Regions from separate parts of the Streptomyces sp. NPDC006208 genome, predicted to be linked through region 2. Evidence: riboswitches for the same ligand, from Rfam matches in the RefSeq annotation. Region 2 holds a riboswitch; the other holds the start of a gene.
The links. Region 2 has a riboswitch for FMN ahead of ribB (3,4-dihydroxy-2-butanone-4-phosphate synthase). Riboswitches for the same ligand answer to the same signal wherever they lie in the genome.
Positions count from the first base shown of each region.

Region 1: it holds a riboswitch for FMN, as region 2 does, so the genes downstream of both, ribD (bifunctional diaminohydroxyphosphoribosylaminopyrimidine deaminase/5-amino-6-(5-phosphoribosylamino)uracil reductase RibD) here and ribB (3,4-dihydroxy-2-butanone-4-phosphate synthase) in region 2, are expected to answer to the same signal.

Region 1 is NZ_JBEXSW010000040.1:67,385-73,161, reverse strand. It holds gene ABZ208_RS28655 (ROK family transcriptional regulator) at 1-465, shown strand, start outside; gene ABZ208_RS28650 (chitinase C-terminal domain-containing protein) at 1,004-3,373, opposite strand; FMN riboswitch at 3,673-3,803, shown strand; gene ribD (bifunctional diaminohydroxyphosphoribosylaminopyrimidine deaminase/5-amino-6-(5-phosphoribosylamino)uracil reductase RibD) at 3,956-5,032, shown strand; gene ABZ208_RS28640 (riboflavin synthase) at 5,033-5,641, shown strand; gene ABZ208_RS28635 (nicotinamide mononucleotide transporter family protein) at 5,647-5,777, shown strand, end outside.
Region 2 is NZ_JBEXSW010000049.1:48,802-54,578, reverse strand. It holds gene ABZ208_RS31835 (alcohol dehydrogenase catalytic domain-containing protein) at 50-1,069, opposite strand; gene ABZ208_RS31830 (DUF402 domain-containing protein) at 1,263-1,934, opposite strand; FMN riboswitch at 2,252-2,382, shown strand; partial or broken gene ribB (3,4-dihydroxy-2-butanone-4-phosphate synthase) at 2,668-3,312, shown strand; gene ABZ208_RS31820 (phosphopantetheine-binding protein) at 3,570-3,812, shown strand; gene ABZ208_RS31815 (hypothetical protein) at 3,816-5,072, shown strand; gene ABZ208_RS31810 (MFS transporter) at 5,194-5,777, shown strand, end outside.

The sequences.
Region 1 (5,777 bases), on a different contig from region 2:
GAGATCGGGTTCCTTCCCGTGCCGGGCACAGCGGGGGTGCCGTCGGCCGTCGACTGCGACGGGGGATTCCACTCGCTGGCCGGATCGGCGGCGATCTGCGCGCTGGCCGCGCAGTACGGGGTCGGTGTGCCGACGGGGGCGCGGGAGCCCGTGGCGGCGGACGTCGTCGCGTCCGCCGTCGCCGACGGCCGTGAGGACTTCCTGACGGCACTCGCCGACCGGCTGGCCCTCGGGGCGGCGGCGGTCGCCGCGGTGCTCGATCCGGGCTGCGTCGTTCTCGGCGGAGAGGTGGGGCACGCGGGCGGCACGGAACTGGCGACGCGGGTGGAGGCACGCCTGGCCGCACTCTCGCCGCTGCGTACGGAGGTGCGGGCGGGGGCGCTGGGCGGCTCGGCGGTTCTCAGCGGCGCGCTGCTGATCGCCCGCGAGACGGCCCAGAAGGACCTCTTCGCTCCGAGCGCGTAGGGGTACCCGGGCTGCGGCACCTGGGGCCCCTGCCGGGGGCGCTGGGCCGTGGCACGATCCGGGCGGGCCCGTGCCGGGTCGTACGGCCCGGCGGGGACGCGCAGGGGTCGTGTCCGGGACGTGAGGCGTCGTAGGTCTTGAGCGGGGCAGGTCCCGGGAGAGCAGTCCCGGCCACGAGCCCCGGAACGCCCAACCTCACGCGCACCGGCCGGGCCACGCCCGGGAGCGTCCCCCCCCGGCGTCGCAACCCGCCCAAGGGCACCGCCCCGGAGCGGCCCGACGCCGGTCACGAGAACCGGGCGCAGCACGAGAACCCAGGCCGCCTCCAGGGCGCCACGGACACCGACTTGGCCACGCCCCGGGAAACGTCACCCCTGCCCGCGGCCCGGGCCGGCCAAGCCCGGGATGCCACGACCCGCCCGAGGGCGTCGCACCAAGGCACCGCGCTCGGCCCGAATGGGCAGACCGGTCCGCAGTCCGCCCGAGGGCCCGGCGGCGGCAAGGGCCGGATCGCGCCGCCGGGCTGTCACGGGAGGGGTCAGCAGGCTCCCAGGTCCTGCCACACACCCCACTCACCGGTAGTACCGGGCTCCTCGCCCTTCGTCCACCACTTGGACTTCCAGTTGTGCGAGGCGTGCGACACAGTCATGCCGCCGGCGTACTCGCTCGCCGCGTTCCATGCCGGCGCCGCGCACTGCCCGGTGCCGCCGCTGCCCGTGGCACTCGGCGAGGGCGAGGGGCCCGTCGACGTGCTGGGCGACGGCGTCGGCGATGGGGACGGACCCGAGCCGGGCTCCACGATCGTCGTACCGCGGGCCAGGTCACCGGCGAGTGCGTACGTCTTCCCGCCGAACGTCACGGTCCAGTTGGAGGGGGTCGACACCGGCAGGTAGTACACGAAGTCCAGCTCGACCGAGGCACCCGGCGCCAGCGTCTGCCAGGCCGGCAGTTTCAGCGAGACTCGGTGGTAGTCGCCCTTCAGCCCGCCCACATTGGTGCCGGTGTGGTCGCTGCGGATGACCGTTGTGCCGAACCCGGACTGGTCCTTGGCGTTCCCCGGCGCCGAAGAGCCGTAGTCGAACCGGAACTCCGTACCCCCGGGCAGCGTCGCCGTCGTGGTGTTCGTGATCTTCAGCTTGGGGCTGATCGGGTAGTTGGAGTCGCCGAGCGGGAACTGCCCGAACTCGACGTCGATCGCGACCGCTTCGGCCGGCAGGGTGGTCGTCGCGCGCGTCGCGCCGTACGGAGCCGCCGTCTTGAACGCGTCGTACATGGCCGTGGTGAGCGTGTCGCCCATCTCGTACTGGCCCTTGGCGGCGTTCCAGTCGTAGTCGCCCGCCAGCTCCCAGATCATGGTGCCGCCGATGCCCTTGTCCACCACGTAGTCGGCCTTGGCGCTCACCGACTGCTCGTCCTCGGTCGACAGGAAGACCTTCTTCTGGGCGTTCCACAGCCACGGTGCCACCAGCGTCGCGTCGTACTTGCGGACGTACGTACCCGTCAGCGCGGCACCGGCCGGGAAGCCGTACGCCGTGACGTAGTCGCCGACGACACCCTTCTCCAGGTTCTTGGCGTGCCACATCGGGTTGGATCCGGCCGGGGACTCGTTGCCCGCGGTGTCCTTGTCGTGCCAGAGGTTGTCGATGCCGACGGCCCCGTCCCCGCACCTGGTCAGACCCGCGCCGGCCGGACAGGTGGTCGAAGGCGCCTTGCCCCACAGCCCGTCCGTGCCGCCCTGGACGTTCTTGAAGCCCCGCGTGTAGTACGGAAGGCCGATGTTGATCCGGCCCGCCGGCATCGATCCGCGGAAGTAGTGGTACGCCCAGTCGGTGTTGAGGTAGCCGATCCCGCCGTACTGGGACGTGGAGTAGACGCCCGCCGCGGCCAGTTCGCCGTCCTTGCCGTCGTCGAACAGAGAGGCGTTGGGCCCGACGTACTCGTTCCAGGCGCCGTGCAGGTCGTACGACATGATGTTGACGTAGTCCAGGTACTTCTGGACCTGGAAGGTCTCCATGCCGCGCAGCAGATAGCCGGACGACGGCGCCGCCACGGTCAGCATGTAGTGCTTGCCGTCGCTCGCCCCGGCCCGGTCGAGCTTCTCGCGCAGGGTCTTCATCAGCGCCGCGTAGCCCTTGGCGAGACCCGCCCGGCGGGCGTTGGAGACCGAGTGGTCCAGCGGGTTGCCCGCGTCCTTCATCGAGGTCGGGTACTCGTAGTCGATGTCGACTCCGTTGAAGCCGTACTTCTTGATGAAGGCGACGGCCGAGTCCGCGAAGGTGTCGATGCCGGCCTGGTTCACCGAGCCGTCGGCGTTGGTCGCCGTCGAGTAGAACCCGCCGGAGGCGACCCGGGTGCCGTTGCCGTCGAAGTAGCCGCCGGTCTCCGCCCAGCCGCCGACCGAGATCAGCGTCTTCACCTGCGGGTGCTGTTTCTTGAATTTGTTCAGCAGATTGAAGTGACCCTTGTACGTGTACGCCGGGTCCATCTCGGCCCCGGCCACCCCGGGCCATGTCATCCCGGTCGCCGCGTTGTCGGCGCCGTCCGCGCCGACCGACAGTTGGTTGGCCGAATCGATGTGTCCGAAGGCGTAGTTGATGTGGGTGACCTTGTCCCACGGGATGTCGGAGGCGAGGTAGGCGGGGGTGCCGTCCTTTCCGGTACGCCAGCCGGTGAAGTAGCCGATGACGCGCCGCTGATGGTCGGCGCCCATCTTCTCGCGGCCCTCGGTGTCGTAGACGGAGCAGTAGGGAACGTTCACGCCCGGGGTCGCGTACAGCCCGTCGGGGCGACAGGACTCCTGGCTTGCGGCGTGCGATACGCCTGACGAGAGCGCGCCGGCCAGCAGCGAGGCGGCAGTTGCCGCGCCGACCGCGAGCAGCGAGGCTCTGGTACGGGTGGGGGACAGCACGATCGTTCTCCTCCTGGTGGGGGTCCCGCTGCACCCCGCCAGGGGGCGCAGGGGGGTTCGGCCTCGCACAACTGGCATGGGGATGGTGCGGGTTGGCCTACGGGCGTGCGCACGCCCGCGGCGTGATCCGCGGAGGTGTCGCAGAGATTAAGAGGACTAGACCAGTGCGTCAATAGGTCTGGACCATTCCGCAGGTGGAAGCGTTTTTCGGCCACTCCGTACGCTGTCTGTGAGCCAGTCCACAGCCATCACCTGCATGGCCGAGCGCCGGGCGTGGCACACTTGCCCTGTATCAGCAGCAGCGCACTCCGGGGTCGGTGCAATTCCGAACCGGCGGTTACAGTCCGCGACCCGTCCGCAGCCAGCGGCCGGTTGACCAGGTGAAATTCCTGGACCGACGGTTAAAGTCCGGATGGGAGGCAGTGCGCGGCGGGTGACCCTTGTGGTCCGCCGGCCGTCTGTGGCCGATCGTCCTCAGCGACGACCGGTTCTGTCGGTCCCGGCGTTGCCATGAGGTGTTTCTCCGCTCTCTGTCGTCATCGACAGCCCCGGAGTCCGTGCCCGAAGAGGCAGGAGGACCCGGTGGCCACCGCAGCCGAATCGAACGCCATGCGCCGAGCCATCGCGCTCGCCGCCCGCGGACTCGGCTTCACCAGCCCCAACCCGGTCGTCGGGTGCGTCATCACCGACGCCTCCGGACAGCCCGTCGGCGAGGGCTTCCACCAGCGCGCCGGCGGCCCCCATGCCGAGGTCCACGCCCTGCGCGCCGCAGGCGAGCGTGCCCGCGGCGGCACCGCGTACGTCTCCCTCGAACCCTGCAACCACACCGGGCGCACCGGCCCCTGCGCCCAGGCACTTGCCGACGCCGGGGTCGCCCGCGTCGTGTACGCGGTCGGCGACCCGAATCCGCAGGCCACCGGCGGTGCCGACACTCTGCGCGCAGCCGGCGCAGAGGTCGAGCAGGGCCTGCTCGCCGACGAGGCAGAGGCCGGCAACATCGCCTGGCTCACCTCCGTACGCCTCGGGCGCCCCTATGTCCTGTGGAAGTACGCCGCCACCCTCGACGGCCGTATCGCCGCCGCCGACGGCACCAGCCGCTGGATCAGCTCGCCCGAGTCCCGCGCCGACGTCCACCGGCTGCGCGCCGAGGCCGACGCGGTCGTCGTCGGCTCCGGCACCGCCCGCGCGGACGACCCGCACCTGGCCGTGCGCGGCATCGACGGCGCCGTCCAGCCACTGCGGGTCGTCGTCGACACCGAAGCCGCCGCCGTCAGGCCCGGCGCGCGCGTCCTCGACGATGCCGCACCGACCCTGATCGCGGTCGCGGAGGACGCCGACACCGCTCTTCCGGACGTCGTGCGGCTGCCGCGGACGGCCACGGGCCTGTCGGTACCCGCCTTGCTGGCCGAGCTCCATGGGCGCGGCATCCGCTCCGTGCTCCTCGAGGGCGGCCCGACCCTCGCCGGCGCCTTCGTCGCCGCGGGCGCCGTCGACAGGGTCGTCGGCTATCTCGCCCCCGTACTCCTCGGTGAGGGCCCCGCCGTCCTCGCCCACGCAGGAATCACCACCATCACCGCGGCGTTGCGGCTCGACGTCACCGAGACCGTCCGTATCGGCCCCGATCTGCGGATCACCGCGACCGTCCCCAAGGGAGCTTGAGTGTTCACCGGAATTGTCGAAGAACTGGGTGAGGTCACCGCCATCGAGGACCTCGGCGACTCCTCGCGCTTCCGACTGCGCGGACCTGTCGTCACCGAGGGCGCGAAGCACGGCGACTCCATCGCCGTCAACGGTGTCTGCCTCACCGTCGTGGAGTTCGGCGACGGCGAGTTCACCGCCGACGTGATGGCCGAGACCCTGAACCGCTCCAGCCTCGGTGCCCTGCGGACCGGCGCGCGCGTCAACCTCGAGCGCCCCATGGCTGTCGGCGACCGGCTGGGCGGTCACATCGTCCAGGGCCATGTCGACGGCACCGGCACCATCGTCGCGCGCAAGCCGTCGGAGAACTGGGAGATCGTCACGATCTCCCTTCCCTCCGACCTCACTCGATACGTCGTCGAGAAGGGCTCGATCACGGTTGACGGCGTCAGCCTCACCGTCGTCGACGCCGGCCCCGACCACTTCACGATCAGCCTCATCCCCACCACCCTCGCCCTGACCACGCTGGGCATCAAGCAGCCCGGCGACCCGGTCAACCTCGAGGTCGACGTCATCGCCAAGTACGTCGAGCGGCTGCTCGGCGCCGACGCCAGGGAGAGCACGAAGTGAGCGGTCTGTCCTGGCTCAACTCGGAGGCCTTCACGGTCCTCGGGCAGCACATCAAGTGGTCCGACATGACCGGCAACACGATCGGACTGATCGCGCTCGCGCTCGGCTGGCGGCGCTCGGTGTGGACCTGGCCCGT
Region 2 (5,777 bases):
CCTGGTACGGCCGTGCCGGGCTTGGCGGGTGGGGATCGGGCGGCGCGGGTCAGCGCGGCTCGACGAAGACCCGGTACACCGGCGATCGGGAGCTCTCGGCCAGCGCCTTCTCCACGTCATCCAGTTCGTGGCGGGAAGTGATCAACGGCGTCAGCCGGCTCGCGAGCACGCCGCTGCGCAGCAGCGCGGCGGCAGTACGCCAGTCGGCGGGCTCCTGGCTGTAGGAGCCGGTGACGGTGAGCTGGCGGCGGTGCACCTCGTAGCCGGGCAGCACGGCGTCCGGGGTGTCGTGCGAGCCGCCGAACAGGACGATCCGGGCCCCGTCGGCGGCCGCCCGGAACGCCGTGGCAATCGCCTCGGGGGAAGCGATGGTGACGAACACGACGTCGGCGGACGGCAGTTCGCGGGCATTCTGCGGGGTCACCGCCTGGTCGGCACCGGCCGCGAGGGCGGCCTGCCGGCGCTCGGCGTCGGTCTCCACGACCGTGACCGACCGGGCCTGCTCATGCTGGGCGAGCAGCAGATGGAGACGTCCCATGAACCCGGCGCCCACCACGGCGACCCGGTCGCCGGGCCGGAACGCGGCCCTGCGGAAGGAGTGCACGACACAGGCGAGCGGCTCGCCCATCGCGGCGTGCACGGGGTCGGCGTCACCGACCGGCCAGGCGTGCGCGGCCGGCACCCGGACGTACTCGGACAGGCCCGCGCCCATGCTGATGCTGCCGTCCGGCAGCAGGCTGCCCTGCGGCGACGCGCAGACGGCGCTGTCGCCGGCGCGGCAGTTGCGGCAGGTGCCGCAGCGGGTGAGCAGGTCGACGGTGACCAGGTCGCCCACGGCGGGCGCGTCCTCGAGGGCGGCGGCACGCGCACCGACCCGCTCGATGCGGCCGGACACCTCGTGCCCGGCGGCGACCGGGTAGACGGGCATCTCGCCGGTGTAGAGCTTGGCCTCCATGGTGCACAGGCCGCAGGCCGCGATCCTGACGAGCACGTCGTCCTCGCCGATCTCGGGGACCGGGGTGTCACTCATCTCCACCGAGCCGGGGGAGGTAACCAACGCGATGCGCATCGGTCCTGGTTCCTTTCGTCGTGCTGTGCTGTGAGGGGCGTTCCGAGGACCGCCGGGGAGTGCAACGGGGCTGCCTGAACGCCCGGCGGCGCGGAGTGCGGGCGGCTTCGCTCGCCGGCAGGACTCCAACCGGCCTGCGATGCAGGGGAGTTCCCTGTGCGGCGCACGCCGGAGACAGCTCGGGACCGCGCGGTCAGCGAGCGGTCGGGGCACCCGTCCACACGGGAGGTGTCTCCCAGCCGGCAGGGGGCTGCCACTGCGCCCAGTCCTGGTCCCACCAAGGCGTGTTCCGGTCGAGCAGTTCGGCGACCCGGTCACCTTCGGCGCGCACCGCGGCTGCCTGCTCGGGCGTGAAGCCGCCGCTGCGGGCGCGGTGCTCGAACTCGTCCACGTCCTTCCAGCGGTACGGCCCTCCGTCGGCGGGGACCCAGAGGTCGAGTTCGTGGTCCAGGGTGTCGAAGCCCGCCGCGGTCCTGCGGTACGGGTCCTGGAAGTTGATGTACCACCCGGCGAACTCGTCGGTCGCGTCGTCCCGGAAGACCCAGACGGCGTAGGCGTCGCCGGGGCGTTGGAGCTGGAGGACGCCGCGGCTGCGCCAGTGGTCGGCCACGTCGCGCCAGGGGTGGGGACCCCAGGTGAAGTCCCCGTCACCGAAGGAGAGCCGGGTGCCGCGCGCCAGATGCACCGCGAGCAGGTCGGACCGGTCGGCGACCACCCGGACCGGGTAGCTCAGCCACGTCCGTCCGTCGAGGACCTCCCGGCGCAGGACGGTCGTGCCGGGTGCGAACCGGCCGGGCTCCGGGGTCCCGGCTTCGTCATCGGTGGGCACGGCTGCGCGTAGCGCGCCCTCGGAATTGTTGCGCATTGAAGTATTGCTCCCCCGTATTCACCGATCCGGCATTACGCGGACCCGAAATGCCCCTTTGCCGGAGAGGCGCCGAACTCACCCGCCCGTCCCTTGTCCACTGAAGCGGGCAACTGGTGCCGGTCTGACCTGTACTGACGGGTAGTTAGTGGCGTCCGGATCGTAGGCACAGCCTCGAGGCGTTGGCAACTCCTTTCGAGCGGCGCGTCGTTCACCCGCCGACCGGCGCGTGATGCAGGCCACAGTGACTCGATTTTGCCGATGCCTTGTCAAGATCACGTGGAGTGTGCAAGGTTGACGAAAGTTAATACGAACGTTTGCGCACTCCGGGGTCGGTGCAATTCCGAACCGGCGGTTACAGTCCGCGACCCGACCGCCTCCAGCGGCCGGTTGACCAGGTGAAATTCCTGGACCGACGGTGAAAGTCCGGAAGGGAGGCAGTGCGCGGCGAGCAGGGTCGTTCCCGATCGCTGTGGAAGTTCCGCACGTCCTCACGGGGGCTGCGGCGCCCGACGGGAAGAGTCACGTGTCCTTACGCTCGCCCGTGTCCCAGGCCCCGGAAGTCCGCGCCGCCAGCGCGAGGAGAGACTTCGATGGGCCATTTGCCGGGCAGTGCCACTGCCGGCGTGCAGCCCCGCCCGACCGGTCGTAGTGCCGTGTGCCGGGCGCGTGTGGCCCGCTTGGTCGACCGCGCGCCCCGACCTTGCTTCCACCGAACGCTAGGACCACGGGCATGACCACTACCGAATCGATACCGTCTCCCGTCGCCGGGGACACTCGGCCGCTCGATCCGATCGACCACGCGGTCGCGGAGATCGCCGCGGGCCGGGCGGTCGTCGTCGTCGACGACGAGAACCGCGAGAACGAGGGCGACATCGTCTTCGCAGCCGAGCTGGCCACCCCTGAGCTGGTCGCATTCGCCATGACCGAGTGCCGGGGCCTGCTCTGCGCCCCGATGCCGGGAGGCGATCTGGACCGGCTGGAGCTGGATCAGATGGTCCCCCGCAACACTGAGAGCCACCGCACCGCCTTCACGGTCTCCGTCGACGCCGCCGCCGGCATCAGCACCGGGATCTCCGCCGCGGACCGGGCGCTGACCCTCCGTCTGCTGGCCGACCGCAAGCGTTCGCCCGACGACTTCGTGCGGCCCGGGCACATCTTCCCGCTGCGGGCGCGTGAAGGCGGCGTGCTGGTGCGGCCCGGTCACACCGAGGCCGGTGTGGATCTGTGCCGGCTCGCCGGGCTGCGCCCGGCGGCGGCCGTCTGTGAGATCGCCAACTCCGACGGCACCATGGCGCGGCTCCCGGAGCTGCGCGACTTCGCGCAGCGTCACGGGCTTGCGCTGATCTCCATCGCCGCCCTGATCGACCATCTGCGGCGGATCGAGGGGTCGGCTCCCGTGCGAGCGGCTCGGCCGGGAGCGGCCCTGGGCTGATCGGCGGGGGAGCACCACGGGGGAAGGACCACGGGCCCGGCAGGCCCGCAGCTCTTTGAAGGGCATTTGCCGGGCCCCGTTCCGCCGTGCCCAGAATTGCGAATACTAATGAATTCGCCAAGAGTTCCCGCAGGCTTTGACATTGCGCCTGCGGTCATCCAATACTCGAAAATGACCACGAGTCAGGGGGAGGAACGGGCATGCTCGAACAGGGCGCTATAGAAATACTCAGAGGAATTTGGGAAGAGGTACTCGGCATTCCGGTCGACGATGTCGACGCCGATTTCTTCGACCTCGGCGGCGATTCGCTGCTGGCGCTGGCGATTTCCACCCGCGCCATCGAGTCCGGCCTTGCGATGCCGCGGTCCGCAGTTCTGCGCCGCAGCACGCTCCGCGAGCTGGCCGAAGCGGTCAAGGATCCCCAGCTGTTCGAACGGGTCTGACCGATGGCCATCGTCGTCGTCTACGACCAGGGCGCGGCCTCGCCACGTGAGATCATCGGCCGGCTGGGCACATCGGAGCCCGTGGTGGTGGTACTCGCGGACTCCGGGCACGCCCGCCAGGTCCGCCCGCTCCTGGAGGAGAACTGCGCTGCTCTTGTGCCGCTGGCCGACGGTGACGACGCGGTCGCCGCCCGACTGCGCGCCGTTGGGGCAAAAGGCATCCTGACCTTCAGCGAACGCATGCTCACCGACACCGCGTTACTCGCGGAACGGCTCGATCTTCCGTTCAACACCCCGCAAACCGTCGAGCGGTTGACCGACAAGGCTGTTCAACGGCGTCGGCTGCACGAGGCCGGCGTGGACGCCGTCCGCAGCGCGGTCGTCACCACCGCCGGACAATGGCCGGACGCACTGGCACACGTGGGGCTGCCCGCCGTGGTCAAACCGGTGCGCGGCGAAGGCAGCCGGAACACGGTCCGGGTGACGGACGCCGACCGCGGCGCCGCCGTGACCGGGGAGTTCTTGCGCGGCGAACCGGCTCTGGTGGTCGAGGAGTTCCTCGAAGGAGCCGACTGGGCCCCCTTCGGCGACTACGTCTCCGTGGAGAGCGCCGTCACCCCTGATGGCACGTGTCACTTCGCCGTGACGGGCAAGCTGCCGCTGGCACCTCCCTTCCGGGAATCGGGTCAGTTCTGGCCCGCGCCCCTCCCGCCGGAGCAAGAGGCCGAGGTGGTCGCTCTGGCCGATGGCGCACTGCGCGCACTGGGCGTCACCCACGGCCTGGTCCACACCGAGATCAAGCTGACGCCCGCCGGGCCCCGCCTGATCGAGGTCAACGGACGGCTCGGCGGGGACCAGACCGACCTGGCCATGCGTGCCGCGGGGCTCGATCTCGTCGCCCTGGCGGGCGAGCTGGCCCTGGGACGCAGCGTCCCGTTGACCCCCGTACGTCCGGAGCGGGTCCACTTCCAGTACTACACACCCGGACCCACCTCCGGCGGCCTGCTGGAACGTGTCGACGGCGCCGCGGCGGTGCGGGCACTGCCCGGGATCACCGCCTACCGCCACACTGTGCGGCCCGGCACCCTGCTCGCCGGCGGCACCGGCACCGCACTCCTCGACATCACATGCGGCTCGGCCGACGACCACGAGGGCATGATCGCGCTGGTGGAGCAGGCGGTTGGCCATCTCGCGTACGAGTTCACCGTCGACGGGCGGCGCGTCCTGCGGACCGCCCGGGACCTGCTCGTCAACCCGTAGAACGGGCCCGGTTCCTTCGGACCCGTCCGCCGCGGGCCCGTCCCCGCCCGGCGAACGGCGTTGCGACCAACCCGTTCCGATGTTCCGTCATATCCATTCCGTCATCGACCCTGGAAGGCTCATGCCTAGCCTCAGCGCGGCCGCAACCGGGTTCCTGAAGGATCTCGTCCCGGCGCCCGGCGCCGAGCGCCGGATGGGTGTCCTCACGCTCGCCCAGTCGCTCGGCACCGGCCTCTTCCTGACGTCCGGCGCCATCTTCTTCACCAGGACCGTCGGCCTGTCCGCCGAGAGCGTCTCGGTCGCCATGTCCGTGGCCGGCCTCTGCGGGTTCCTCGCCACCGTCCCGGGCGGCAAGGTCGCGGACCGGTTCGGCGCGCGCCGGCCACTGGCGGCGAGCTATTTCCTGCTGGCCGTACTCTTCGTCGGCTACGCTTTCGTCGACGGCATCGCCACGTTCGCGGCCATCGCGTGCGCCATCGCCGTGTGCGAGACGGTCGGCAGCCCGCTGCGCGCGGCCCTCACCCACGCCCTGTTCGGCTCCGCCAGGTCAGCGAATGTCCGGGCCAGGATGCGCAGTCTGTTCAACCTCGGCTTCACCGGCGGAGCGGGGCTGGCCGGAGTCGCGCTCGCCACCGACTCGCGGACCGCTTTCGTCCTGGTGGTGATCGTCAACGCGGCGCTGCAGTTCGCCTGTGGCATCGTCGC